Linked DNA regions of Eleftheria terrae. The protein of the gene in region 5 binds, or shares a complex with, the protein of the main gene of each other region. Links are inferred from orthologs where the notes say so. Each region holds a gene or a part of one and is shown on either strand. Other genes may lie near its edges. The genes, in order: holB, dinB, holA, dnaX and dnaN.

Region 1 (5,850 bases), 3.0 Mb from region 5 along the record:
GCAGCAGGAAGCCGCGGCGCTTGAGGGTGCCGCGGTACTGGCTACGGGCCACCACCTCTTGACCGGGATAGCAGCCTTTCTGGAAATTCACGCCACCGACTGCCTCCAGGTTGACCATCTGCGGCACGAACTGCTCCATGGTGGCCGGCACGATGCTCGGCACGCCGCTTTGCACTTCAAGCCATTGCCATACGCCCAGCGGCAGCGAGGGCAGGGCGGCTTGCGGGCCGGCCTGGGCGGCCGCGGCGTCGGTGCTCGCCTCGGCCCAGAGGTAGCGCGGCTCGCCCAGCGCGTCGGGCAGGCGGATCACGCAGCGGTCGCCGGCGGCCGAGCGGCCCCACACCTTGTCCGGCGCCTGCTCGCCCAGCCAGGCCCGGGCGGCCGGGCCCGCCAGGCCCAGCAGCCGCACCGAGGCGCTCGCGTCGCTCAGCTTGGCCTTGGCACGCAGCACATACATGCTCAGCCGCTTGAGGGCGGCGGGCAGTTGCTCGGCAGGCAGGGCCAGCAGCACGCGGCTGGCGCTTTCCTTCCAGCCGACGAAGCTGAACATCAACCGGCCCTTCGGCGAGCACAGCCCGGCCAGGCGCGCCTCGCCCGTGCCCAGCAGCGCGAAGTCCTGCGTCAGCTGGCTGTGGAGGAACTTGGCCGCCTCCTCGCCGTCGGCAGCGATCACGCCCCAGTGGCTGAGGGCAACGGCACCCTCGACGGGGGCGGGGGAGGGATGGACGGAGCTATCGGTGTTCATGCCTCCATTATCATCACCCCCCGTTCACCGGTCTGCGCCAGGGACAACCCCGGCTTCAAATGGTTCATTCGTGATGCGATTGCTGAAGCGCCTGTTCGGCGTCCTCCTGCTGCTGACGGCATTGGCGGCCGCTGTGGTGGCGTGGTGGTTGCACCGGCCGCTGCCGCTGGCGTCGCCGTCGGTCGAGTTCTCGGTGGAGAGCGGCATGTCGCCGCGGCAGATCGCCAATGGCTGGGTGGCGGCCGGGGTCGAGGCGCCGGCGCTTGCCCTCTACGAATGGTTCCGCTGGTCGGGCCAGGCGCGCCGCATCCGTGCGGGCAGCTACGAGATCGGCCCCGGCGTCACGCCCCGCGAGCTGTTGCGCAAGATGGTGCTGGGCGACGAGACGCTGGCCACCGTGCGCCTGATCGAAGGCTGGACCTTCAAGCAGTTCCGCGCCGAGCTGGCGCGTGCCGAAGGACTGCGGCCCACCACCGCGGCGATGAGCGACGCCGAGATCATGGCCGCGCTCGGCGCTCCGGGCCGTCATCCCGAAGGTCGCTTCTTCCCCGACACCTACGCCTATAGCCGTGGCAGCAGCGACATGGCGGTGATGAAGCGCGCCATGCGCGCCATGGAGCGCAAGCTCGCCGAGAGCTGGGCCGCCCGTGCTGAATCGAGCCCGCTCAAGAGCCCGGACGATGCCCTCGTGCTGGCCTCCATCGTCGAAAAGGAAACCGGCCTGTCGAGCGACCGCGCCATGGTGTCCGGCGTCTTCAACAACCGCCTGCGCATCGGCATGCCGCTGCAGACCGATCCCACCGTGATCTACGGCCTCGGCGACCGCTACGACGGCAACCTGCGCAAGCGCGACCTGCAGGCCGACACCGCCTACAACACCTACACCCGGCCCGGCCTGCCGCCGACGCCCATCGCCATGCCCGGCAAGGCGTCGCTGCTGGCGGCCGTGCAGCCGGCTGCCACCAAGGCCTTGTATTTCGTCTCGCGGGGCGATGGCAGCAGCGTCTTCAGCGAAAGCCTCAATGAGCATAATCGTGCGGTCGACAAGTACCAGCGCAAACGCTGAACCCTTTCCATCCAGGCCGGCATGAGCGGTTTTTTCATCAGCTTCGAAGGCATCGACGGTGCCGGCAAGTCCACCCACATCCAGGCCCTGGCCGAGCGCGTGCGCCGTGCCGGGCGCGAGGTTGTGCTGACCCGCGAGCCCGGCGGCACGCCCCTGGCCGAGGCGCTGCGCGAGATGGTGCTGCAGCAATCCATGGATGCGCTGACCGAGGCGCTGCTGATCTTCGCCGGCCGCCGCGACCACCTGCAACAGGTGATCGAGCCGGCGCTGGCGCGCGGCTGCGTGGTGCTGTGCGACCGCTTCACCGACGCGACCTTCGCCTACCAGGGCGCCGGCCGCGGCTTCGACACGGCAGTGCTCGCGCAACTGGAGCACTGGGTGCAGCAAGGCCGCCAGCCCGACCTCACGCTGTGGTTCGACCTGCCCCCCGAAGTGGCGGCCGAGCGCCTGTCCACCGCCCGGGTGCCGGACCGTTTCGAGCAGCAGCCGCTGGCCTTCTTCCGCCGTGTGGCCGAGGGTTACGCCGCTCGCGCACAGGCCCATCCGCAGCGCTTTGCCCGGCTCGATGCGGGGCAGGAGCGGGCCACCGTGTGGGCCCAACTCGAGGCCGCGGTGGCGCGGCACGGCCTGTGAGCGGGGCGGCATCACCGGGCCTGCCCTGGCTGCAGGCGCCGCTGCGCGAGTTGCTGGCCACTCAGCGCGGCCATGCCGTGCTGCTGGCCGGGCCACCCGGCATCGGCCAGTTCGAGCTGGCGCTGGCGCTGGCGCAGGCCTGGCTCTGCGAGCATCCCGACGCGGCTGCCCGCCCTTGCGGCGGCTGTGCCAGCTGCACGCTGGTTCAGGCACGCACCCATCCCGACCTGCTGGTGCTGCTGCCCGAGGCCTTGCAAGAGGAGCTGGGCTGGGCCGCCGCCGAGACCGAGTCCGAAGGCAAGGCCAAGGCGGCCAAGGCCAAGCCCAGCAAGGAGATCAAGGTCGAGGCCTTGCGCCGCGCGGTCGAATTCGCCCAGCAGACCTCCTCGCGCGGTGTCGCGAAGGTGGTGCTGGTGCATCCGGCCGAGCGCATGAATGCCATCTCGGCCAACACCTTGCTCAAGACGCTGGAGGAGCCGCCGGGCCAGGCGCGCTTTGTCCTGAGCACCGAAGCGGTGGACGCCTTGCTGCCCACCATCCGCAGCCGCTGCCAGCTGCAGCGCCTGGCGCCACCCAGCGAGGCGCAGGCGCGCGAGTGGCTGCAGGCGCAGGGCCTGGCCGGCGCCGAGGTGCTGCTGGCCGCCGCCGGGCAACTGCCGCTGGCCGCGCGGCAACTGGCGCAACAGGGCCTGGATGCTGCCGCCTGGCAGCAGCTGCCCGCACGGCTGGCGGGCGGGGAGGTGGCGGCCCTGGCTGGCTGGTCGGTGCCGCTGGCGGTCGAGACGCTGCAAAAGGTCTGCCACGACGCGCTGTGCGTCACGGTGGGGGCGCAGCCGCGCTACTTCCCGGCGGCGGCCTTCAAGGGCCTGCGTGCCGGCTTGCCCGCGCTCACCGCCTGGGGCGCGGAGCTGCGCCGTGTAGCCCGTCACGAAGAGCACGCCTGGAATGCCGGCCTGATGCTCGAGTCGCTTGTGGCCCAGGCGCGGCGCGCCTTACACTCCGCCGAATGAGCGAGCTGACCCAACAACGTCCTGTCCCTGCCGCCCCGGCGGGCGTCACGCCGGCACGGCCCAGCGTGATCCAGCTGGTGTTCCGGGAGAAAGGTGCGCTGTATGCGGCCTATATCTCGGTCTTCACCGACGGTGGCCTCTTCGTGCCCACCACCCGTGAATACAAGCTCGGCGAAGACATCTACCTGCTCCTGTCGCTGCCGGAGGATGCGCAGCGCTACCCGGTGGCCGGCAAGGTGGCCTGGGTCACCCCGGCCAACGCTTCCGGCGGCCGCACGCAAGGGGTGGGCGTGCGTTTCCCGAGCGACGAGAAGTCGCGGCTGCTGAAGATGCGCATCGAGGAACTGCTGGGCACCGCCATCCAGTCGGCCAAGCCCACGCAAACCCTTTGACGCTCTCCTGAGCCCCCTGGGCTCCCGAATCAGGCGCCGGCCGGTGTAGGCTAGGCGCCTGTTTTCATTGGCCCGCCATCCAGACATTCGATGTTCGTCGACTCCCACTGCCATCTCACCTTTCCCGAACTCGCCGAGCAGCTCGGCGCCATCCGCCAGGCCATGGCCGCCGCCCAGGTGGACCGGGCCTTGTGCATCTGCACCACGCTGGAAGAGTTCGACGCCGTGCACGCGCTGGCGCTGCAGCACGACAACTTCTGGGCCAGTGCCGGCGTGCACCCCGACAACGAAGGCGTCCAGGAGCCGACCCTGCAGCGGCTGCTCGACCTGGGCTCCCGCGAGAAGGTGGTGGCCCTGGGCGAAACCGGCCTGGACTACTACCGCCTCAACGGCCGCAGCGTGGCCGACATGGAGTGGCAGCGTGAGCGCTTTCGCACCCACATCCGGGCCGCGCTGGCGCTGGACAAGCCGCTGGTGATCCACACCCGCAGTGCCTCGGACGACACGGTGGCCATCCTGCAGGAAGAGGGCCAGGGCCGGGCGCGTGGCGTCTTCCATTGCTTCACCGAGACGCAGCAGGTGGCCGATGCCGCCCTGGAGCTGGGCTTCTACATCTCCTTCTCGGGCATCCTGACCTTCAAGACCGCGGCCGACCTGCGCGAGGTGGCCCGCCATGTGCCGCTCGAGCGCTGCCTGATCGAGACCGACAGCCCCTACCTCGCGCCGGTGCCCTTCCGCGGCAAGACCAACAACCCGTCTTATGTCCCTCATGTGGCGCGGCAGCTGGCGGAGCTGAAGGGGCTGTCGGTGGAGGAGGTGGCGGACGCCACGAGCCGCAATTTCGAGCGCTTGTTCGGTGTGCCGCGGCTTCAGGCTGCGGCCTGAGTTTTTTCATCAATAGGCGCTAAGCGGCTGTCGGGTCGCTTATTTTTTGGCGTGAAATAATAGGAGTCGTGTCGTGCGCATCGAGCTGAAGTGGGTGTGGGCGCTGGTGCTGGCGCTGGCCGCGCCGATGGCCCAGGCAGGGGCTTATGTCGATTTCTTCCGGGCCCTGATGCGCGACGACGGCGACACCGTGCGCGAGCTGCTGCAACGGGGCTTCGACCCCAACACGCTGGACGAGCACGGCCGGGCCGGCCTCACCATTGCCTTGCAGGAGGTGTCCCTGAAGACGGCCGAGGCGCTGTTCGCCCACCCGCAGGTGGACGTCAACCGCCTCAACGCGCTGGGCGAGTCGCCGCTGATGATGGCGGCGCTCAAGCGCGAGCTGGACTGGTGCCGGCGCCTCATCGAGCGGGGTGCCGACGTCAACAAGACCGGCTGGACCCCGCTCCACTACGCCGCCAGCGGCGGCAAGCCCGAGGTGGTGGCGCTGCTGCTGGAGCACCACGCCTTCATCGACGCCGAATCGCCCAACAAGACCACGCCGCTGATGATGGCCGCCCGCTATGGCAGCGACGACGCCACGCGCGTCCTGCTCGAGGCCGGTGCCGACCCGACGCTGCGCAACGAGAAGGGGCTGACGGCGGCTGATTTCGCCCGGGCGGCCGAGCGTGTCAAGCTGGCCGAAGAGATCGAGCGGCATGCCCGTACGTACAACGCCGCGCCGGCCATTGCAGCGCCTGCGTCGGGCGCCGACTAGGGGCGTTTGTCGGGCGAATTCCGACGTTTCTTTGGCTGGGGCCCGACTACCGGGCCCAGCCGGCCAGGCCTAAAGTTCACTGCATGCCCACCGCCCTTTCTGGAGCCTTCGACATGCAAACCCAACTGCCCGCCGACCCGTTTGCCCTGATGCTGAACCCGCAAGCCGTGCTCAGCGCCGTCGAAAGCTCGGAGCGGCTGAGCCGCCTGAAGCGCCGCATCTGCCGCCCGCTCGACAAGCCGCTGCTGGCCACCGTGTCGCGTGACACGGCCGCCTTCGACGAGGAGATCGACAGCGAGGCCGAGACCGACGCCGAAGCCACCAGCGCCGACACCGAAGCCTGAGCCACCGGCGGCGGCGCC
Region 2 (5,789 bases), 1.3 Mb from region 5 along the record:
AGCGGGCAGTGGCTGCGGTGTTGACGCCCTGGTTGTCCTGCACGATGGCCGCTGCCGGCACGCCCTGCGCCACCAGGTAGCGGGCCATCGCTGCGGCCTCGTCATGCCCCTCCCGGCCGATGCCGCCGCTGACCAGCAGCCGCGGCGCCCGGCCTTGACGGTACAGCAGCAACGCTGCATCCAGCCTCGCCTTCAGTCGCGGGCCCGGATGGCCGTCAGGCGCGACCGTGTTGCCGGGCACGACGATGAGATCCGCCGGGAAGACCTCGTCGTCGAGGCCCCGCACGACGATCGCAGCCGCGGCCAGCGCATAGGCGCTGGCCGCGGCGACCAGCAGTCGCCACAGCCACCGGCGGCCCGGGGTGGCCAGGCGTGGCAAGGGCGAGCCAGCATCACTGTGGCGGGGAGGTGAACGGCGGGTCATTCGTGGTGGAGGGTGGGAACAAGGCCATGGAGACAAGCTGCCGGCTGGATGCCGCGCTGCAAGGGGCGCCGAGGCCTCGCTGGATCGTCGCGCCGCCCGTATACTGTATGAACATACAGGTTAGATTTCTCATGCTCGACGCTTGCCCTTCGGTCCGGCCTTCCCTGCCCGCGCAGCCTTCGCTGCTGGATGCCGGAGCGCCGGGCCGCAGCATACGCAGGCGGCGCCTGCGCGTCCACCCTTCGCGCAGGGCCCACCGCGCGGGCACCGGCTGGCACCGGGTGGCGGGCCGGGCCGGGCGCCGGCACTAGCGACGCGCCCCGGCAGTACCCCTCATGGACCGCTACATCGCCCACCTCGACATGGACGCCTTCTATGCGTCGGTGGAACTGCTGCGCTACCCCGACCTGCGCGGCCGCCCGGTGGTCATCGGCGGCGGACGGCGCCACCAGCCGGTGCAACGGGACGACGGCAGCCGCGAGTATGCGGTGCTGCGCAGCTATGTCGGGCGCGGCGTCATTACCACCGCCACCTATGAGGCGCGCGCGCTGGGTGTCCATTCGGGGATGGGCTTGATGAAGGCCGCCGCGCTCGCCCCCGACGCGGTCCTGCTGCCGGTGGACTTCGACGAGTACCGTCGCTATTCGCGGCTCTTCAAGGCCGCGGTGGCTGAAGTCGCTCCCCACATCGAGGACCGCGGCATCGACGAGATCTACATCGACCTGAGCGAGCTGCCCGGGGTGCGCGACGCCGTCGGCGACGACGCGCTGGGCGGGGTGCGGGCCCTGGCCGCGGCCATCAAGGCCAGCGTGCGCCGCGCCACCGGGCTGAGCTGCTCGATCGCGGTGACGCCCAACAAGCTGCTGTCCAAACTGGGCTCCGACCTCGACAAGCCCGACGGCCTCACCCTGCTGCGCACCGAAGACCTGCCCACCCGCATCTGGCCCTTGCCGGCCAAGCGCATCAACGGCATCGGCCCGAAAGCCAGCGAGAAGCTGCAGGCCCTTGGCATCCAGACCATCGGCCAGCTGGCGGCGGCTGATCCGCAATGGCTCATCAGCCAGTTCGGCGCCAGCTACGGTGCCTGGCTGCATGAAGCCGCCCACGGGCGCGACACCCGGCCGGTGGTCACCTACAGCGAGCCCAAGTCGCTCAGCCGAGAGACCACCTTCGACCGTGACCTGCATGCGCGCCACGACCGCGAGCAACTGAGCGCCATCTTCACCCGGCTCTGCGAACAGGTGGCCGACGACCTGGTGCGCAAGGGCTATGTCGGCAAGACCATCGGCCTGAAGCTGCGCTTCGACAACTTCAAGACCGTCACCCGCGACCTGACGCTGCCGCGCCACACGCAGGATGCACGCGCCATCCGCCAGGCGGCCGGGCTCTGCCTCAAGCGCGTGCCGCTGGAGCGGCGCCTGCGCCTGCTGGGCGTTCGGGTGGGCTCGCTGTGCCGGCCCGGTGAACTGCCCACGGCCGAGGTGGCCGAGGTGCCGGCCGACGAGGCGGCGGCGCCCCGCACCCCCTATACCCTGCCGCTGTTCTGAGGGCCGCGGACGATCGATCCGCTAGCATTCGGCCATGCCCGCCCCGCCCCACCTGCGCCTGCCATCGCTCGACGGACTGCGCGCCTTCGAGGCGGCCGCCCGCCTCGGCACTTTCGAGCGGGCGGCCCAGGAGCTGAGCATCACCGCCAGCGCCGTCAGCAAGCGGGTGACCACGGTGGAAGAATTGCTGGCCACCCAGCTGCTGCTGCGCCATGGCAAGAGCCTGGCGCCGACGGCCGCCGGCAAGGAATACCTCGATCAGGTGCGCGCCGCCCTGGGCCTGCTGGCCGCAGTGCCGCTGCACCGGCGCATGGGCCGCCACAGCGAGCGCCTGCGCGTCTGCGCACCTCCCACCTTTGCTCGCCAGGTGCTGGTGCCCGGGCTCGACAGCTACACCCGGGCGCATCCCGAGGTCGAGCTCGAAGTGGTGCTGAGCATCCCCTACCTCGAGCAAACCGCGGGCGATGCGCATGTGGAGGTCCGCAACGGCGATGCCGCAGCGGCCGGCGGCACGGTGCTGATGCACGACATCGTCATACCCATGGCGTCCCCCGCGCTGCTGCAGCGCTTGCCGCCGCTGCGCGAGCCCGCCGACCTGCTTCACGCACCGCTGCTGCGCACGCCGCTGCAGGCCTGGCTGCCGTGGTTTCGTGCCGCCGCGCTGGACTGGCCCGAACCGGCGCACGGCCCCAAGCTGGTGGACCTTGGCCTGCTGCTGGAGGCCGCCATCGCCGGCCAGGGCGTGGCCCTCATGCGACCCAGCCTGGCCCGCCAGGCACTGGCCGGCGGCATGCTGCAAGCGCTGTTCGGGCTGTCGACGCCGGCCGACCATCCCTACTACCTGCTGCCGCATGCCGGCAGCGGCACAGCGGCGGACTTCGCCGCCTGGCTGCAAGGCTGGTGCGCCGAGGTGGTCGCCGAAGGGGAGGAACTTCTTTCGCGTCACACCCGAGAAACTTTCCGCACCGGGCGCGCCACCCAGGCCTAGCATGGCGAGCGCGGCCGATCGAGCCGCACAGGAGACCCGCATGCCCCCCGTGATCACCAACATCGAAGACCTGCGCCAGCTGGCGCGCAAGCGAGTGCCGCGCGCCATCTTCGACTACGTCGACCGCGGCTCCTACGACGAGCTCACCCTGCGCGCCAACAAGGCCGACCTCGACGCCATCGCGCTGCGCCAGCGGGTGGCCATCAATGTGGAGCACCGCTCCACCGCCACCACGCTGCTCGGCGAGCCGGCGCGCATGCCGGTGGCGATTGCGCCCACCGGCCTCACCGGCCTCAACTGGGGTGACGGCGAGATGCTCGCCGCCCGGGCGGCCGAACGCTTCGGCGTGCCCTTCACGCTCAGCACGATGTCGATCTGCTCGATCGAGGACGTCGCCAGCGTCGTGCAGCGGCCCTTCTGGTTCCAGCTCTATGTGATGCGCGACCGCGGTTTCGCCGCCTCGCTGATCGAGCGGGCCAAGGCCGCCCGCTGTTCGGCCCTGGTGCTGACGCTGGACTTGCAGATCCAGGGCCAACGCCATCGTGACATCAAGAACGGCCTGTCGGTGCCCCCCCGCCTGACCCTGGCCAACCTGCTCGACATCGCCAGCAAGCCGGCCTGGGCGCTGCGGGTGCTGGGCGGGCGACGCAAGACCTTCGGCAACCTCGAAGGCCACGTCAGGGGCGCCGATTCGCTCAGCACGCTGAGCCAGTGGATCGCCGGGCAGTTCGACCCCACGCTGAGCTGGGCCGATGTGGAGTGGGTGCGTGGCCTGTGGGGCGGCAAGCTCATCCTCAAGGGCATCCTCGACGCCGAGGATGCCCGGTTGGCAGCCGCGGCCGGCTGCGATGCCATCGTGGTGAGCAACCACGGCGGGCGCCAGCTGGACGGCGCCCTGTCCAGCATCCGGGCGCTGCCCGAGATCGCCGACGCGGTCGGCGACCGCACCGAGCTGTTGTTCGATGGCGGCGTGCGCTCGGGCCAGGACGTGCTGAAGGCGGTGGCCCTCGGCGCCCGCGGCTGCATGATCGGGCGCGCCTTCCTCTACGGCCTGGGCGCCATGGGCGAGGCCGGCGTCACCCGTGTGCTGGAGATCCTGCGCAACGAGCTGGACGTCAGCATGGCGCTCACCGGCACGCGCGACATCCTCGAGGCCTCGCCTGCCCTGCTGCGCCTGCCCGGCGAAACGGCCCGCGGCGCGGGCCCGGTGCGGCGCGTCGCCTGAACCCGCGGCGGGCCGCCCGGCTGCCGCTCCTGCCCTGCGACGGGCCGCGCCCACAGCCTCGAGCACCACGGCCGGGTGACAGGCCGGTGCGCATCGCCGTCCGCCGGCCATGCCGTGCCGCCCGGTAGCCGCGACGAGCGTGCGCCGTGCAGCCGTCCAGCCGCATCCAGCGGTGGCTGCGGGCACGCCTGGCACGCACCGCATGCCGTCGGCCCTGAACCGGCACCCCTCCGCCGCGCCGGCCCTCGCCCCTCCATGCGACACCTCATCGGGTGTGCTGCCCGGCGTGCATCACACAAAGTGAAACCGGCGCACGGGCCAGGCTGCTTAGATTGGCCGCCATGCCTGCGGCCGGACGGCCGCCCCATCGGCGGCGTTCCGGACAGGCGGTTCATCGAGGGGTTCCTGATGCTGCTGCGACACCGGGGCTGCTGCCCGCCCGCCCCGCACACCGACCGCGCTGGTGCAAAGACGCCCAACGGCCGGGCCCCCGGCCGCCACCGCGGCCGAGCTGCCCGGCGCGTCGACCGGTTGTTGCGGGCTGACGGGCTTCATCCCGGACAGAAGTGGCGACCGCCACCCACCGCTGCTCGCGGGCCAGGCGGCGCGGCCTCCCGCCCGGCCAGCGACGCGCACCGCCCGACGGCGGCCCGCCCCCGGCTGGGCGACTGCGCGACCGAGGCCTGCGCCAGCGGATGCAGAATGCGCAGCCTCGACGCGGCCCGTTCTCGCGTGCCGCACGCCGCCCTACCGCTTGCCAGCCCCCTGCGGACCCGACCGATGATGCTGCCCGTCCCGCTGCCTGCCCCTGACCCGTTGCCGCCACCCGCCTTCCCGCCCGGGCTGCCAGGAGGCCGCCGATGATTGCGTCGGCCGCCTGGCGTGCGCCGGTCGCGCCGTTGTTGTGCCTTGGCGCCTATGCCCTGGGCCTGGCGCGCGGGCCATGGCCCTTGCTCGCGGCCAGCCTGTTCGGCCTCCTGCTGTACGCCTCCCAGGCGGCCTCCCGCCGGGTGGCGCCGTGGGCGTTCGCGGCCGCCGGCGCAGTGATGCTGGCGCTAGCCCTCGGCGCAGTGCCGGGCTTCAGCCGGCTGGACCTGGGACCGGTCACGGTCAATACCGCCAAGGCGCTGGGAGGACTCGCCGCGGCGGTGATGCTGCCCTCAGCATGGCGCTGGAATCGCGCCTGTACGCTGACGGCGGCTGCCTGCCTGATCGGCGTCCCGGCCCTGGCCTGGGCGGTGGGGCAGGTGCGGTGGGCACCGACGGGGCCGGCCTTGCTCGCCGTCTTTGCCGCGGGCAACCTGTTCGGCACCCTCGCCGAGGAATGGTTCTTCCGCCGCTGGGTGCAGACCCCTTTGCAGCGCCTGGGCAGCGTCGTGGCCGTGGTGCTGACGGCGGTGCTGTTCGGCCTCGCCCACCTGGGCGCAGGTCAGACCTTCGCGCTGCTGGCCGGCGTTGCCGGCCTGGGCTATGCGGCGGTGTTCCAGCTCAGCGGCGGCAGCGTCTGGGCCGCCGTGGCGGTGCACCTGGCCCTCAACGTGTTGCGCGTGGGCCTCTTCGGCCATTGATTCCGGGGGGCTGGCAAGGCTTGCAGGTGCTGACGCC
Region 3 (3,931 bases), 270 kb from region 5 along the record:
TGGAAGGCTTCGACGCCCAGAACCACCCGGACCGGCACTACGCCAGCTGGGCGGTGCACGAGGCGGTGGGCATCCTGTTGCGGGTGCTCTACCCGGCCTGCCCGCACATCACGCAGGCGCTGTGGCAGGACCTGGGCTATGTGGCGCAGTACGGCGAGCTGCTGGATGCGCCTTGGCCGCATGTCGACGAAGGCGCGCTGGTGCAGGACGAGATCGAGCTGATGCTGCAGGTCAACGGCAAGCTGCGCGGCTCGGTGAAGGTCTCGGCGTCGGCCGACAAGGCGGCCATCGAGGCGGCGGCGCTCGCCTCGCCCGACTTTGCCAAGTTCGCCGAGGGCAAGCCGCCGAAGAAGGTGGTGATCGTGCCGGGCCGGCTCGTCAACGTGGTGGTATGAGCCGGATGACGACCCGCTCCGCCGCCGCCCGCCTCCTCCGCCGCCCGCTGTCCCGCCGCGGCCTGCTCGGCAGCGCCGCCATGGCGGCGTTGCTGCTCGGCGGCTGCGGCTTCAAGCTGCGCGGCGCGCCGACCTTCGCCTTCCGCAGCATCCAGCTCGGCGTGGCCCCCCGCTCGGAGCTGTCGCTGGAGCTGCGCCGGCAGCTGGCGGCCGCGCCCGACCTGCGGGTGGTCGAAGCCGCCAAGGACGCCGAGGTGGTGCTCGACGTGCTGGACGACAGCATCGTGCGCTCGGTCAGCGCCAACACGGCCGCCGGCCAGGTGCGTGAAATCACGCTGCGTTCGAGGGTGCGCTTTCGCGTGCGCACGCCCTCCGGCCGGGAGCTGATTCCCGACACCACGCTGGAGCTGGGCCAGCCGCTCAGCTACAACGAAAGCGCGGCCCTCGGCAAGGAAAGCGAGGAAGCCGAGCTGGTGCGCGAGATGCGCCGCGACATCACCACCCAGATGCTGCGCCGCCTGGCCGCGGTGAAGCCCTGATGCAGTTGCGACTGGATCAGCTGCAGGCCCACCTGCAGCGGGAACTGCGGCCGCTCTACACCCTGCATGGCGACGAGGCGCTGCTGGTGCAGGAAGCCTGCGACGCCATCCGTGCCGCCGCCCGGGCCGCCGGCCATGCCGAGCGCACCGTGCACACGGTGGCCGGCGCCCATTTCGACTGGGGCGAACTGCTGGGCGCGGCACAGGCCCTCAGCCTGTTCGCCGACAAGCGCCTGATCGAGATCCGCATTCCCGGCGGCAAGCCGGGCAAGGACGGCTCCGAGGCCCTGCAGCGCTATTGCGAACACCTGGGCGACGACCTGGTGACCATCGTCGTGCTGCCACGGCTGGACAAGACGGCCCAGTCGAGCGGCTGGTTCACCGCGCTCGACGGCGCGGGCGTCACGGTGCGCATCGACCCCATCGAGCGCAAGCTGCTGCCCGGCTGGATCGCACAGCGCCTGTCGGCCCAGGGCCAGCGGGTGCAAGGCGGCGAGGAGGGGCAGCGCACGCTGGCCTTCTTCGCCGACCGGGTGGAGGGCAACCTGCTCGCCGCCCACCAGGAGATCCAGAAGCTGGGCCTGCTCTACCCTCCCGGCGAACTGAGCTTCGAGCAGGTCGAGGTGGCGGTGCTCAACGTGGCCCGCTACGACGTGTTCAAGCTGTCCGAGGCGGTGCTTGCCGGCCAGGTGGCGCGGGTGCTGCGCATGCTCGACGGGCTGGAGGCAGAGGGCGAGGCGGCGGTGCTGGTGCACTGGACGCTGGCCGAGGACATCCGCACGCTCAAGCGGGTGAAGGACGCGCTGCTGGCCGGCCGGCCGCTGCCCATGGCGCTGCGCGAGCAGCGGGTCTGGGGCCTGAAGGAGAAGCTGTTCGAGCGGGTGCTGCCGCGCCTGAGCGACCGCAGCGTGGACGCGCTGCTCGATGCGGCCCAGGTCTGCGACGGCCTGGTCAAGGGCCTGCGCCATCCCGACTGGCCCGCCGAGCCGTGGGCCGCGCTGCGCCGCCTGGCGCTGATGGTGGTGGAAGCGGTCTCGGTGCCGGTCAGCCCGCGCGAGGCGAGCGGCCGCTGGCTGGCGCTGCGCGCCTGACGGCGGCGGCCCTGCCGGCCAGGCCGGGCCGGCATGTCGGCAGCGCCCCTCAGTAGCCGGCCAGCCGGTCCACCAGGTGGTGCAGCGGCTGCCCCGCGCGCAGGGCGCGCACATTGGCCGCCACCACCGCAGCCGCGGTGGTCGGGTCGGTCTGGGCCGCCACATGCGGCAGCACCGTGACGCGCGGGTGCGACCACAGCAAGTTGCCAGCCGGCAGCGGCTCCTCGCGGAACACATCCAGCACGGCATGCCGCAGCCGGCCTTCTTCCAGCGCCACCAGCAGGTCGGCCTCCACCACATGGCCGCCGCGCGCCAGGTTCACCAGGCTGCTGCCCTCGCGCATGCGGGTGAAGGTGCGGGCATCGAAGAGCCCCTCGGTGTGCGGCGTCAGCGGCAACAGGTTGATGACGATGTCGGCCTCCGGCAGGGCCGCCTGCAGGCCTTCCGGGCCGCTGCAGGTGAGCACGCCGTCCAGCCGGGCCGGCCGCCGGCTCCAGGCCGTCACGCGATAGCCATTGGCCAGCAGCCGCAGCGCCACCGTGCGGCCCATCTCGCCCAGGCCCAGCACCAGCACCGCCACCTGGTCGGCGCGGCGCTGGCCGTGCTGCAGCCATTGCGCCTGCCGCTGCTGGCGCGCGTAGTCGTAGAAGCCCCGCTGCAGCGAGAGCACCGCCCACAGCGCAGTCTCGGCCATCGCCTCGTTCATGGCCGGGTCCACCATGCGGGCCAGTGGCACGCCGGCCGGCAGGCCGGGATCGCGCAGCAACCGGTCCACGCCGGCCCACAAGGACTGCACCAGGCGCAGGCGTGGCAGGCCAGCCAGGCTGCCAGGCGGCGGGTTGGCGACGATGGCGACCTCCACCTCCTCGCGCTCCCCGGCCGCCAGGCCGGGATGCCAGACGCACCACTGCTCGCCGGGCAGGTGGCCCTGCAGCTCGGCCAGCCAGCGGGCCCGTTCAGCATTGTCGAAGGAAGCAGCCAGCAGGAGGCTCATGGCGGTCGGCAACGGAGGTAAGGATCGCCACACTGTAGGGCATGCAGCGCCGGCCTAGCGCCAGCGCGGCAGCGGCCTCAGTCGCCGCTGACGATCGCCACCAACCGGGTCAGCGCATGACCCACCGCGGCGGACCGCACCTGGGCCCGGTCGCCCTTGAAGCGCACGCATTCGGTGTGCACGAAGTCCTGCCCGCGCGCAAAGCCGAACCACACGGTGCCGACCGGCTTGGCTTCGCTGCCGCCGCCCGGCCCGGCGATGCCGGTCACCGCCACGCTGATGTGCCCGCGCGAGTGCTGCAGGGCGCCCAGCGCCATGGCCATCGCCACCTCGCGGCTGACCGCGCCGTGGCGGGTGATCAGCTCGGCCGGCACGCCCAGCAGCTCGGTCTTGGCCTCGTTCGAATACGTCACCATGCCGCGCTCGAACCAGTCGCTGGAGCCGGCCACCGAGGTGCAAGCGCCGGCGATCAGGCCGCCGGTGCAGGATTCGGCCGTCACCAGCTTCAGGTTGCGCGCGGCCAGCACCAGCCCCAGCTGGGTCAGCAGGGGGTCGCCGACCTTCATCTCCAGCATCTGGCCCTGCGGCTGCGGGTTGTCCATCGGAGCGGATCCTTTCTAGGGCTTGGAATGGCGGCGCTGCCTCACCAGACACGCCACAGCGCAAACACGAGCAGGGTGCAGAAGGCCGCCACCAGGTCGTCGAAGAGGATACCGAAGCCGCCACGCCAGCCGCCGCCCTTGAAGCGGCGGTCGGCCCAGGCAACCGGGCCTGGCTTGGCAGCGTCGAAGAAGCGGAACCAGAGGAAGGCCGCCAGCTGCGTCCACAGGCCACCTTCGCCGCCCGCCCCCGGCGACAGCAGCCACAGCACCAGCCAGAAGGCGATCACCTCGTCCCAGACGATGTGGCCGG
Region 4 (5,919 bases), 2.4 Mb from region 5 along the record:
CGACAGGCTGCCAGCCGCAGCCACCCCGAGGCGCCGCCCCCGCAGGTCGCCCATGCCGCGCCAGGTCGACATCAGCCGCGCAGAAACACCGAAGGACACCTTGGGTGTCCGCCCTTCGAGCACCACGGTGCGCAGCGGATGCCCTTGCAATTGCCGGGACACGAGGCCCAGGTAGGCGCCCGAACCGAATTCGGCATCGCCCGCCAGCACCGCATGCGAGGCACTGCCCGGCTCCGGCACTTCGAGCAGTCGCACGTCGAGCCCCTCGGCGCGGAAGTAGCCCAGCTCCTGCGCCACCGTCAGCGGCAGGTGGCAGAAGGACTCGCCCCGCCCGAGGGCCACCGAGACGCGAACCTGCTCCGGCTGGGCCCGGGCGCCCCCCAGGCCGGTGCCCAGCAGCACCGCGGCGGCGCCGAAGGTGCGCAGGCAGTCGCGCCGGCTCGGGCGGCGTGAAGGGCGCATCAGCGGAACGGGCAGGTGCAGCGGCATGACCGGCAGCTTATCGGCAGGACCTGCCGGCTCCAATCGGGACCGATCCGGGCAGGGAAACTCCCAGCGACGGCGATACTGCCCGTCACACCCGCGTTGCCGTCCCGGAAAACAACAGGCCGATGTTGACGGCCAGTGCAGCCGCCCACACCAGGCTGCGCAAGGTCGCCTTGTCGGCCAGGTACAGCGCGATGTAGGCCAGCCGCAGCCCCACGAAGGCCGCCGCCAACAGGTCCACGCGCGCGGCCGGCGCGCCGGTGCTGATGGCGATGGCCACCGCGCCGATGAACAACGGCAAGGCCTCGAAGCTGTTGGCCTGCGCCGCATTGGCCCGTTGGCGCCAGCCTTGCTGGCGGGCCAGCCAGGCGCGCGGGTCATGGTTGTCGTAGCCGCCTTCGCTGCGGCGCTTGCCGAGCTGGCCGGATTTGGCCAGCCCTGCGCACACGATCGGCAGCAAGGCAGCGATCAACACACACCAGATGGCAATGCTCATCGGTCTTCGCTCCTGGCAAAGGCATCCCGCGGGGGGACAGAGGCGGCCCGGCTCAGCGCCGCTCCACCAAGGCATGGGCGATGGTGCCCAGGTCGACGTATTCCAGTTCGCTGCCCACCGGCACACCGCGCGCCAGGCGGGTCACCCGCAGGCCGCGGGCCTTCAGGCCCTCGGCCAGCACATGGGCGGTGGCTTCGCCTTCGGCGGTGAAGTTGGTGGCGACGATCACTTCGCGCACCTCCCCCTCCGCGGCACGCTCGAACAAGCGCTCCAGGCCGATCTCTCGCGGACCGATGCCGTCCAGCGGGCTGAGCCGGCCCATCAACACGAAGTACAGCCCCTTGTAGCTGCCGGTGCGCTCCACCGCGGCCTGGTCGGCCGGCGTCTCGACCACGCACAACTGCGCCGTGTCGCGCTGCGGGTCGAGGCAGGTGTCGCACACCTCGGCCTCGGTGAAGGTATTGCACAGCCGGCAGTGCCGCACATCACGGATGGCGTCGTCGAGGGCCCGCGCGATCAGGTGGGCTGCCTCCCGGTCGTGCTGCAGCAGGTGGAAGGCCATGCGCGTCGACGACTTCGGGCCCACTCCGGGCAGGCGGCGCAAGGCCTGCACCAGGGCATCGAAAGACGACATGTGTGGCAGCGGTACGGCGTTGTGTGGGAATGCGGGTCGGGCGCGAATCGCTCGCGGGCACTCAGAACGGGAACTTCATGCCGGGCGGCAGCGGCATGCCGGCGGTGAGCTTGCCCATCTTCTCCTGGCTGACTTCCTCGGCGCGGCGCACGGCGTCGTTGAAGGCGGCGGCGACCAGGTCCTCCAGCATGTCCTTGTCGTCGGCCAGCAGGCTGGGGTCGATCGTGATGCGCTTGACGTCGTGCTTGCAGGTCATCAGCACCTTCACCAGGCCGGCGCCGGACTGGCCTTCCACCTCGACGCTGGCCAGTTCTTCCTGGGCGCGCTTGAGGTTGTCCTGCATCTGCTGGGCCTGTTTCATCAGGCCCGCGAGTTGTCCTTTGAGCATGTCTTTCCTTTCGGGTTCAAGGGGTGTCGGTGCCGGCATCAAGGGGCCGGCGCCCGGGTAATCTGCACAGCTTCATACCGGCCGGATCGAGCCCGGCACGATGCGTGCGGTGCTGAATTGCTGCATCAGGGAGCGCACCAGCGGGTCGCCCTGGATGGTTTCCTCGGCCTGGCGCTGCCGCGCAGCGCGTTTGGCGGCTTCACGACGGGCCGGTGTGTCCTGCGTCGGCGCCACCTCGAGCTGCAGGCGCACCGGCCGGCCCAGCACCTCGGCGAGGGCGGCTTCCAGCTTGGCCCGGGTGGCCTCGGCCGCCAGGGTGTTGCGCTCGACCCGCAACTGCCAGGGCGCCTCGCCGTCGGCCATGGCGCAGCACTCGGCCTGCATCGCGAGTTCGCGCACCAGGGCCGAAATCAGCTCGCGCTCAGCCATCTGCAGCACCAGCGCATGCCAGCGCTCGCCAATGGGCGAGTCCGCCGCGGCGGGCACCGCGATCGGCGCAGCGACGGAGGCCGGCTGCTGCTGCACGAAGGCAGGCGGTGCCACGTCGAGCACGGCCGGCTCGGCTCGCGCCGGGACCACGGAGCCCGGCGCAGGCTCGGCTTCAACCTGCGGCGGACGGGGGTCTGCCGGGGCCGGCGCGGGCGCGATGGGGCGAGTGGCTGCAGCAGCCGGCGCAGGGTCCTCGGGCAGGTCCTCCCAAGGCGGGGGTTCGGCGCTGGCGCGAGCCGGCGGCTGGATGCTGCGTACCGGCGCGGTGCTTGACTGGCGCAAGGCCACCGGCCTGGCCGCGGCCACCGGGGGCGCCGCGAGCGGCTGGTGGGCCGGGCCGGCAGAGGTGACCGGGGTGTTCTCGGACAGCTGCCGAGCCGGCGGCTCGGCTGGCTGGGCCGCCGCTGCAGCGGCCGATGGGGCGGACTGCGCAGGCCGCGCCTCCGGCTGGGCTGCCACGCCGGTGCCCGTGGCAGCCGGCCCGTCGAGCCGCGCAGCCGGAGTGCCGGGCTGGCGCAATGCAAGCGAGGCTTCCGCGCCTGGCGCAGCGGCCTCGGCCGACGGCTCGTTGCTGCGCATGGCCACGCGCAGGGCGGCGTTCTGCGCCGGCCGCTGCAGCGGCGCCGAGGACGCCGGCCGCCCACCGCCACCACCGCCCACGGCCGGCTTGAAGGCCAGCATGCGCAGCAGCACCATCGTCAGGCCGCTGTACTCATCCGGTGCCAGCCCCAGTTCGTTGCGGCCGTGCAGTGCAATGCTGTAGAGCAGCTGCGTCTCGTCGGCCGGCAGCAACTCGCCGAGGCGGGCCAGCCGCTCGGCCTCGGGATCGCCGGCATCGGCCGCGTCGGGCACCACCTGCAGCACCGCCAGCTGCTGCAGCAGCACCGCCATTTCCTCCAGCGCCCCCTGGGCCGACAGCCCCTGGGCCCGCAGCTGCCGGGCGGTATCGACCACCGCCGCACCATCCCCGGCTGCGAGGGCCTCGATCAGCCGGTAGACATGGCTGCGATCGACGGCGCCGAGCATCTGGCGCACACCCGCCTCGCGCAGCTCGCCGGAGCCAAAGGCAATCGCCTGGTCGGTCAGCGACAGCGCGTCGCGCATGGAGCCGCGCGCAGCGCGCGACAACAGCCGCAGCGCTCCGGCATCGGCCGCGATTTGCTCGGCCTGCAACACGGACTCCAGGTGCTCCAGCACCGTCTCGGGCGCCATCGGCCGCAGGTTGAACTGCAGGCAGCGCGACAACACGGTGACCGGGACCTTCTGCGGATCGGTGGTGGCCAGCACGAACTTCAGGTACTCCGGCGGCTCTTCCAGCGTCTTCAACATCGCGTTGAACGCGGTGTTGGACAGCATGTGCACCTCGTCGATCATGTAGACCTTGAAGCGCCCCACCACCGGCTTGTAGACCGCCTGGTCCAGCAGCTGCGAGATTTCTTCAACACCGCGGTTCGATGCGGCATCAAGCTCCACGTAATCGACGAAGCGGCCGGCATCGATGTCACGACAGGCCTGGCACGCGCCGCAGGGCGCGGCGGTGATGCCGCCCTGCCCGTCGGCACCCACACAGTTGAGCGATTTCGCGAGGATGCGCGAGACCGTGGTCTTGCCCACGCCGCGGGTGCCGGTGAAGAGGTAGGCGTGATGCAGGCGCTGCTGCGTCAGCGCATTGGACAGGGCCTGCACCACATGCTCTTGCCCCACCATTTGCTCGAAGGTGCGCGGGCGGTATTTGCGGGCCAGGACAAGGTAGCTCATGTCGCAATTCTACGGGGGCGGCGCCCCTCCTCGCCGGGGCCACGCAGCGAGGCGCAATGCACTTCACTTCGCAACTTTCGATGCCGCGGCGGACGCCGGGCGAAAAGCTGGCCTACAATCGCGCTTGACGGGCCTCCCCGCATGGGAGCGCGGCCAACCGGGTCAGGTCGGGAACGAAGCAGCCCTAACCGTTGCGACCAGTGCCGGGGTTAAGGCTCGTCACCCATCTTCTCGAAAGCCGCCACGCGGCGGCTTTCCATCCATCGGTGGTGTTCAAGGGAAGCAGACCATCCCGCCCGTGCACCCCATCAAGGGCCGACATCGGACCCGCCCACCCCACCGATCTCCGCTGCACCGATCTCTGCTGCACAGTTGGCCAGTAAGGGCCAGCATGGCCTTCGATCGCGCCATGCACCGCGGTGCCCGGCACGCTGCAAGCACCGTTTGAAGGCCAAGCCGCCAGCGGCCTGTCCGGCACCGCCCACATGCCGGGCGGGACCGCAGCTCGCCCATCCACCGCCGAGCCCGACAGCCCCCCGCAGGCGGTACTGGCCGCCCCTTGGCGAAGGAAAGGCGCGCTCCTGTCGACGTCCCTGCTCCGGGGGCCTCGTGCCGGCTGGCCGCAGGATAAGGTGAACGCTCCATCACGCCAGGAGCTTCAGACGTTCATCCCTCCTGCACTTGCCCGCGGGGGCGTCGCCTTGTCGCTCGCCCTGGCCACCGGAGGCTGGCTGGCGGCACCTCGCTACCGCCTGGTCAATCTGGATCGGTTCGAGGCTGTCTACAGCAGCGCCGGCGACATCGGCGAAAACAGGCTGCTCACCGACGCAACCGCCCGCACTCCGTAGGATCACCAGGAATCCCAAGGACGCGCCTTCATCCATGACGGCAGCACCATGCACGACCTGGGAACGCTCGGCGGCAGCACCGGCTGAGCCGATGGCATCAATCAATGCACGAGGCACCGTCACCTGAGCGGCGCAGCTCGCTGGTGACGCAGCCATGCACGCGTTCCTGCACGATGGCACCGTGCTGCGCGACCTGGGCACCCTTGGAGGGGCAGGCTCGGTCGGCGGTGACGCCAATGCCGCAGGGCATGGCGTCGGATCCTCTCAGATCAAAGGCAGCAGCGCCGCCCGTGCGTTTTCCTACGATGGGGAAACGACGCAGAACCTGGACCTCCTCGACGCAACCGGTGAAGGCGGGGAGCTCACCTCAGCAACCGCGATCAATGATCGCGGTGGAATCGTGGGCTACGGGCAGATCCACGGGAGGCGGCACGCATACTTGCAGCAGTCGATTCCCGAGCCGCACACCGATGCGCTGATATGGGTCGGCTGGGTGGCCAGTCGGCGGCCACCTTGCCAGGCGCCGCCGCTGAGCGCCTTCCCGCCAAGCCGGTCGGGAGGGTCAGGCGGCAGCACACTTCGGGGCATGCAGGCGCCCCCTGCACCGCTCCCAGTCACAGCGGCGCGGCGCCGATATGCCGGGGATCGTGCCGGCCTGCCCCTGGCAAGCGCGGTCCACCCGACATGACGCGCAGCTGCCATGAGCCCGACGCGATGCGAGTCGTGGATGCCGCCAGCAGCGGCCTGTGCGGGATTCGGCAGTTCGCCGAGCCAGTCGCTCCAGCGGAGGAAGGCCGGCAGGCAGCGCAGACTCCACGAT
Region 5 (5,880 bases):
AGCTGGAGATGCGCGTCGCGATCCTGATGAAGAAGGCGGAGGCGGAAGCGGCGGTGATGCCGGAAGACGTCGCCTTCTTCGTCGCCAAGAACGTGCGCGCCAATGTCCGCGAGCTGGAAGGCGCCCTGCGCAAGATCCTGGCTTATTCGCGCTTCTCGCACAAGGAAATCAACATCCAGCTGGCCCGCGAGGCGCTGAAAGACCTGCTGTCGATCCAGAACCGGCAGATCTCGGTGGAGAACATCCAGAAAACGGTGGCCGACTTCTACAAGATCAAGGTCGCCGACATGTACTCCAAGAAGCGGCCGGCCAGCATCGCGCGGCCCCGCCAGATCGCGATGTACCTGGCCAAGGAGCTGACGCAGAAGAGCCTGCCCGAGATCGGCGAGCTGTTCGGCGGCCGCGACCACACCACCGTGCTGCATGCCGTGCGCAAGATCGGCGGCGAGCGCACCAAGAACACCGAACTCAACCAGCAGCTGCACGTGCTTGAGCAAACGCTCAAGGGCTGAGGCCGGCGCGCTCCGGGTGCAACCGCTCGAGCACCCAGGGGCGCCTTCGGTCGAGTGAAAAAGCTGGGGACAAGTGTCGAACAACCGGGGACATGTCCACTGAGAACGCGCCGGGGCAGAAGTTGTTGTCGGTCTGTCCTTGTGCAAACCGGGGCCGGCTGCACAAGGTTGTTATCGTGCTAAAGCGTTGAGCGGACAAGACAAAATAGCGTTGTCCACAAAAAGCGGGCGCCTCTACTAAGACTACCAATCTAAAAAGTTCATACCATTGTGTTGAAAGCATCTCAGGCATCCGGGACGGACTTGGCCTCGCAGCGCCGATGCGCCGCCCGGGCCGCGCACCGCCCGGCCAGCCGGGACACGAGGGAGAACAGGAGACTTGCCGCATCGCCGGCTTGCCCACGCGGGGGGCTTACAGGCTCGCCACGCACCGCAAGGCTGCAGGGGTACCCTACCCCCTTGGAATGTGGTCGGACGCGGCGGCTGAGCTTCTGCCGCGAGCACCCGGAAGGAAGGCGACAGCCTGTCGGCCCGGTGGCCGCCAGAGGGCCGCTGCCCGCCTGGCCGCATCGCATGGCACCGAAGCAGCGCAGGGGTCAAGTGACAAGGTTGGGGACAACTGTCGAACAAGTGAAGAGAAGTCCACAGGCGGGACAGACGCCGCAAAGTTGTTGTCTTTGTACGCACCGGCTGCCCCGGGTGCGCTGCACACGGTTGTCATCAGGCTAGAGCCTTGATCCGGCAAGACAAAATAGCGTTGTCCACAAAAACCCGGCCACCCTACTACGGCTACCAATCTAAGAGGTTCATATGATTGTCTTGAAGGCACCTCAGGAAAAAGTGCTTGGCGCGCTGCAAGCCGTCTCCGGCATCGTGGAGCGGCGGCACACCTTGCCGATCCTGGCCAACGTGCTGATCCGCAAGACCGGTCCCCAGGTGGAGTTCACGACCAGTGACCTCGAGATCCAGGTGCGCACCACGGCCGAGTTCGAAGGCGACGCTGCCAGCTTCAACACCTCCGTCGGCGCCCGCAAGCTGATCGACATCCTGAAGTCGCTGCCGGCCGACCAGACGGTGTCGCTCTCCGCGGCGCAGAACAAGCTGACGCTGCAAGGCGGCAAGAGCCGCTTCACGCTGCAGACGCTGCCGGCCGAGGATTTCCCGCTGGTGCAGGAGGCCGCCGACTTCGGTCCCGCCTTCGGCGTGCCGCAGAAGACCCTGAAGAGCCTGATCGGCCAAGTGCACTTCGCGATGGCAGTGCATGACATCCGCTACTACCTCAACGGCATCTTGTTCGTGGCCGAAGGCCAGCAGCTGACCCTGGTGGCCACCGACGGGCACCGCCTGGCGCTGGCCAGCGCCACGCTGGAAGTGGAGATGCCACGCCAGGAAGTGATCCTGCCGCGCAAGACCGTGCTGGAGCTGCAGCGGTTGCTGAAGGACGAGGACACGCCGATCGAGATGCGCTTTGCCGGCAACCAGGCGAAGTTCAGCTTCAGCGGCATGGAGTTCGTCACCAAGCTGGTGGAGGGCAAGTTCCCCGACTACAACCGGGTGATCCCGAAGAACCACCGCAACAGCGTCATCCTGGGCCGTGCCCCGCTGCTGGCCAGCCTGCAACGCGCTGCCATCCTGACCAGCGAGAAGTTCAAGGGCGTGCGCCTGAACATCGAGCCGGGCCTGCTGCGCATCGCCTCCAGCAATGCCGAGCAGGAAGAGGCCAAGGAGGAGCTGGAGATCGACTACGGCGGCGACACCATCGAGATCGGCTTCAACGTCACCTACCTGGTGGATGCGCTGGCCAACATGAGCCAGGACATGGTGCAGGTGGAGCTGCAGGACGCCAACAGCTCGGCCCTGCTCACCATTCCGGAGCAGGCCGGCTTCAAGTACGTCGTGATGCCGATGCGGATCTGAGTGCCCGGGGGTGGCCGGGCACCGTGAGCAGCCACCCACTTGAGCGGGCCGCCGGCCCGCTTCAGCGTTTTTGCAAGGAGCCAACGTGCCGAAGCGCCTGGCTCCGCCCGATAGAATCGAGTCCCTCATGAGCGATCAAGCCAACGACCACCCCCTGCAAACGGCAGCCCCTGCCCCGGCCGACACCGGTTACGGCGAAGGCAGCATCCAGATCCTCGAGGGCCTGGAGGCCGTGCGCAAACGGCCGGGCATGTACATCGGTGACACCTCCGACGGTACCGGCCTGCACCATCTGGTCTTCGAGGTGGTCGACAACTCGATCGACGAAGCACTGGCAGGCCATTGCGACGACATCGTCGTCACCATCCATACCGACAACTCGATCAGCGTCATCGACAACGGCCGTGGCATCCCCACCGGCGTGAAGATGGACGACAAGCACGAGCCCAAGCGCAGCGCGGCCGAGATCGCACTGACCGAGCTGCACGCGGGCGGCAAGTTCAACCAGAACAGCTACAAGGTGTCGGGTGGCCTGCACGGCGTGGGCGTGAGCTGCGTGAACGCGCTGAGCAAGTGGCTGCGCCTGACGGTGCGCCGCGAAGGCAAGGTGCACTTCATCGAGTTCCGCAAGGGCGTGCCGCAAGACCGAGTGCTGGAGCAGCGCGACGGCTTCGAGGTCAGCCCGATGAAGATCATCGGCGAGACCGAGAAGCGCGGCACGGAGGTGCACTTCCTGCCCGACGACGAGATCTTCACCAACGTCGACTTCCACTACGACGTGCTGGCCAAGCGCCTGCGCGAGCTGAGCTTCCTGAACAACGGCGTGAAGATCCGCCTGGTCGACGAGCGCAACGCGAAGGAAGACAACTTCGCTTTTGCCGGAGGCGTGAAAGGGTTTGTCGACTTCATCAACCAGGGCAAGAAGATCCTGCACCCGAACGTCTTCCATGCCCAGGGCGACAAGGTGAGCGAGCAGAACACCAATGTCGGCGTCGAAGTGGCGATGCAGTGGAACGACGGCTACAGCGAGAACGTGCTGTGCTTCACCAACAACATCCCCCAGCGTGACGGCGGCACCCACCTGACCGGCTTGCGGGCGGCGATGACGCGGGTCATCAACAAGTACATCGAGGACAACGAACTGGCCAAGAAGGCCAAGGTCGAAGTCAGCGGCGACGACATGCGCGAAGGCCTGGCTTGCGTGGTGAGCGTGAAGGTGCCCGAGCCCAAGTTCAGCAGCCAGACCAAGGACAAGCTGGTGTCCAGCGAGGTGCGCGCCCCGGTGGAAGACATCGTGAGCCGCCTGCTGAACGACTGGCTGCTGGAGAACCCGACCGACGCAAAGATCATCTGCGGCAAGATCGTCGAGGCCGCCCGTGCCCGCGAGGCCGCCCGCAAGGCCCGCGAGATGACCCGCCGCAAGGGGGTGCTCGACGGCCTGGGCCTGCCCGGCAAGCTGGCTGACTGCCAGGAGAAGGATCCGGCGCTCTGCGAGATCTACATCGTCGAGGGCGACTCGGCCGGCGGCTCCGCCAAGCAAGGGCGCGACCGCAAGTTCCAGGCGATCCTGCCGCTGCGCGGCAAGATCCTGAACGTCGAGAAGGCGCGCTACGAGAAGCTGCTGAGCAGCAACGAGATCCTGACGCTGATCACCGCTCTGGGCACCGGCATCGGCAAGACCGGCGCGGGCAATGGCAGTGACGACTTCAACCCGGACAAGCTGCGCTACCACCGCATCATCATCATGACCGATGCGGACGTCGACGGCGCCCACATCCGCACGCTGCTGCTGACCTTCTTCTACCGCCAGATGCCGGAACTGGTGGAGCGTGGCCACATCTACATCGCGCAGCCGCCGCTCTACAAGGTGAAGCAGGGCAAGCACGAGCAGTACCTGAAGGACGCCCACGAGCTGGACGGCTTCATGCTGCGCGTGGCGCTGACCGATGCCGAGCTGCACACCGGGGTCAACGGCACCGTGCTGAAGGGCGAGGCGTTCGAATCGCTGGCGCGCAAGTACGTGCTGGCCGAGAACGTCATCGCCCGCCTGGGCAACTGGATGGATGCCGAAGCCCTGCGCGTGCTGGCCAGCGGCACCGAGATCAACCTCGACACGCCGGAGCAGGCCGAGGCCTCCGCGGTGGCGCTCAAGGGCGCGCTGCACGGCGCCGAGGTGGCGGCCGAGCTGGACGCGCGGCTCGACAAGTGGGTGCTGCGCATCAGCCGCAAGCACCACGGCAACATCAAGAGCAGCGTGATCAACGCCGACTTCGTGCATGGGGCCGACTACGAGGTGCTGAGCACGGCCGGCAAGACCTTCAAGGGCCTGCTGGGCGAGGACGCGGTCATCAAGAAGGGCGAAGGCGAGAAGCAGAAGGAACAGAAGGTCCGCGACTTCCGTGAAGCGATGCAGTGGCTGATGGGCCAGGCCGAGAACAGCGTGGGCCGCCAGCGCTACAAGGGCCTGGGCGAGATGAACCCGGAGCAGCTGTGGGAAACCACGATGGATCCGAACGTGCGCCGCCTGCTGCGCGTGCAGATCGAGGATGCCATCGAGGCAGACCGGGTCTTCACGATGCTGATGGGCGACGAGGTGGAGCCGCGCCGGGTGTTCATCGAGAGCAATGCGTTGAGGGCGGCGAACATCGACGTGTGAGGCCGCCGCCGGGTGCGACACCGGCGTTCGCATGGGACGGTTCGGCGTCCTGGCCGCACGTGGCGGCCAGGGCGGCCTGGTCGCTCAAGGGCCGCTTGTGGTGCACGAATACACCCGCCCGGTGTCGCTGTTGCGGCTGGTATCGAGCTTGGGGGCGACAAGGCAGCCACCCGCTTCCGGGGCACAGCCGACCGTTGTCGCGCGGCGTCCTGCCGGGCAGCGCGTCCTGCGCGTCCCCGGATGTTCCTGTGCCGGTGGCCGGGCGGCTGACACGCAGGCCGGGGTGGCCCGGGGTCGAGTCCGGGTACGGACGCGGACGTGCTGCGTTTGACGGGTGAAGGAAGGCCGCGGTCGTCGAGCCGCGCGCATGCTTGCCAGGCACCGAATTGCCAGGCACTGAAGCCCTGCTTCAAGGGCCGACCTGCCCCGCTGGCCGCTTCAGGCCTCTGGCCGTTCGCCGTTCGCCGTTCGCCGGGCAGCCGGGCAGCCGGGCAGCCGGGCAGCCGGGCAGCCGGGCAGCCGGGCGACTTCGCTGCCCTCAGTGCCCGGGTGCCAGGCGCCGCGGAAAGCCGGGCGAGACCGGCTCCAACGGCAAGGGCCTGCGCCGGCCGTGCCGGCCCCGGCGTCACACCCCCACCAGCTGCTGCAACTGTGCGGTCGGCAGCGCGCCCGAGTGGGAGCCGTACTGGCCGGTCGTGGCGTGGCGGAAGTACAGCATGGGCACGCTCTCGGCGCCCAGTTTCTTGAACAGCTCGGTGTTGGCTTCCACCTTGGCGCGGGTCGCCTCGTCGGGCG

What was found.
Region 1: the proteins of dnaN (region 5) and holB are in contact, whole or in part, in a cryo-EM structure (PDB 8GIZ), measured with the Escherichia coli proteins. The link is inferred for Eleftheria terrae from one-to-one orthologs.
Region 2: the proteins of dnaN (region 5) and dinB are in contact, whole or in part, in a solved structure (PDB 1OK7), measured with the Escherichia coli proteins. The link is inferred for Eleftheria terrae from one-to-one orthologs.
Region 3: the proteins of dnaN (region 5) and holA are in contact, whole or in part, in a cryo-EM structure (PDB 8GIZ), measured with the Escherichia coli proteins. The link is inferred for Eleftheria terrae from one-to-one orthologs.
Region 4: the proteins of dnaN (region 5) and dnaX are in contact, whole or in part, in a cryo-EM structure (PDB 8GIZ), measured with the Escherichia coli proteins. The link is inferred for Eleftheria terrae from one-to-one orthologs.

The regions. Positions count from the first base shown.
Region 1 is NZ_CP106951.1:513,200-519,049, forward strand. The notes cover bases 1,522-4,447. They hold holB (DNA polymerase III subunit delta'), read left to right. Parts: upstream 1,522-2,440; coding sequence 2,441-3,454; downstream 3,455-4,447. Other genes in these bases: mltG (endolytic transglycosylase MltG), read left to right, coding at 1,522-1,811; tmk (dTMP kinase), read left to right, coding at 1,833-2,444; N7L95_RS02595 (PilZ domain-containing protein), read left to right, coding at 3,451-3,846; N7L95_RS02600 (TatD family hydrolase), read left to right, coding at 3,937-4,447. In the rest of the region: CAF17-like 4Fe-4S cluster assembly/insertion protein YgfZ, read right to left, coding at 1-745; more of mltG, read left to right, coding at 819-1,521; more of N7L95_RS02600, read left to right, coding at 4,448-4,731; N7L95_RS02605 (ankyrin repeat domain-containing protein), read left to right, coding at 4,805-5,488; N7L95_RS02610 (hypothetical protein), read left to right, coding at 5,602-5,832. UniProt on the Escherichia coli protein: Part of the beta sliding clamp loading complex, which hydrolyzes ATP to load the beta clamp onto primed DNA to form the DNA replication pre-initiation complex.
Region 2 is NZ_CP106951.1:4,828,772-4,834,560, reverse strand. The notes cover bases 1-2,865. They hold dinB (DNA polymerase IV), read left to right. Parts: upstream 1-759; coding sequence 760-1,971; downstream 1,972-2,865. Other genes in these bases: N7L95_RS21585 (LysR substrate-binding domain-containing protein), read left to right, coding at 2,006-2,865; N7L95_RS21595 (YdcF family protein), read right to left, coding at 1-379. In the rest of the region: more of N7L95_RS21585, read left to right, coding at 2,866-2,959; N7L95_RS21580 (alpha-hydroxy acid oxidase), read left to right, coding at 3,000-4,184; N7L95_RS21575 (CPBP family intramembrane glutamic endopeptidase), read left to right, coding at 5,045-5,752. UniProt on the Escherichia coli protein: Poorly processive, error-prone DNA polymerase involved in translesion repair and untargeted mutagenesis. Copies undamaged DNA at stalled replication forks, which arise in vivo from mismatched or misaligned primer ends.
Region 3 is NZ_CP106951.1:3,214,683-3,218,613, forward strand. What follows is about bases 1-2,979. They hold holA (DNA polymerase III subunit delta), read left to right. Parts: upstream 1-933; coding sequence 934-2,025; downstream 2,026-2,979. Other genes in these bases: leuS (leucine--tRNA ligase), read left to right, coding at 1-395; N7L95_RS14210 (LPS-assembly lipoprotein LptE), read left to right, coding at 401-934; N7L95_RS14220 (2-hydroxyacid dehydrogenase), read right to left, coding at 2,075-2,979. Also shown: more of N7L95_RS14220, read right to left, coding at 2,980-3,019; N7L95_RS14225 (CinA family protein), read right to left, coding at 3,097-3,585; N7L95_RS14230 (phosphatidylglycerophosphatase A family protein), read right to left, coding at 3,663-3,931. UniProt on the Escherichia coli protein: Part of the beta sliding clamp loading complex, which hydrolyzes ATP to load the beta clamp onto primed DNA to form the DNA replication pre-initiation complex.
Region 4 is NZ_CP106951.1:1,089,245-1,095,163, forward strand. Bases 1,665-4,659 are described here. They hold dnaX (DNA polymerase III subunit gamma/tau), read right to left. Parts: upstream 4,252-4,659; coding sequence 2,077-4,251; downstream 1,665-2,076. Other genes in these bases: N7L95_RS04850 (YbaB/EbfC family nucleoid-associated protein), read right to left, coding at 1,678-2,004. In the rest of the region: N7L95_RS04835 (ABC transporter substrate-binding protein), read right to left, coding at 1-489; N7L95_RS04840 (MAPEG family protein), read right to left, coding at 575-982; recombination mediator RecR, read right to left, coding at 1,035-1,616; N7L95_RS29725 (hypothetical protein), read right to left, coding at 4,896-5,255; N7L95_RS04870 (hypothetical protein), read left to right, coding at 5,254-5,787. UniProt on the Escherichia coli protein: Part of the beta sliding clamp loading complex, which hydrolyzes ATP to load the beta clamp onto primed DNA to form the DNA replication pre-initiation complex.
Region 5 is NZ_CP106951.1:3,487,130-3,493,009, reverse strand. The notes cover bases 420-3,375. They hold dnaN (DNA polymerase III subunit beta), read left to right. Parts: upstream 420-1,322; coding sequence 1,323-2,429; downstream 2,430-3,375. Other genes in these bases: gyrB (DNA topoisomerase (ATP-hydrolyzing) subunit B), read left to right, coding at 2,557-3,375; dnaA (chromosomal replication initiator protein DnaA), read left to right, coding at 420-512. Also shown: more of dnaA, read left to right, coding at 1-419; more of gyrB, read left to right, coding at 3,376-5,085; N7L95_RS15445 (thioredoxin domain-containing protein), read right to left, coding at 5,711-5,880. UniProt on the Escherichia coli protein: Confers DNA tethering and processivity to DNA polymerases and other proteins. Acts as a clamp, forming a ring around DNA (a reaction catalyzed by the clamp-loading complex) which diffuses in an ATP-independent manner freely and bidirectionally along dsDNA.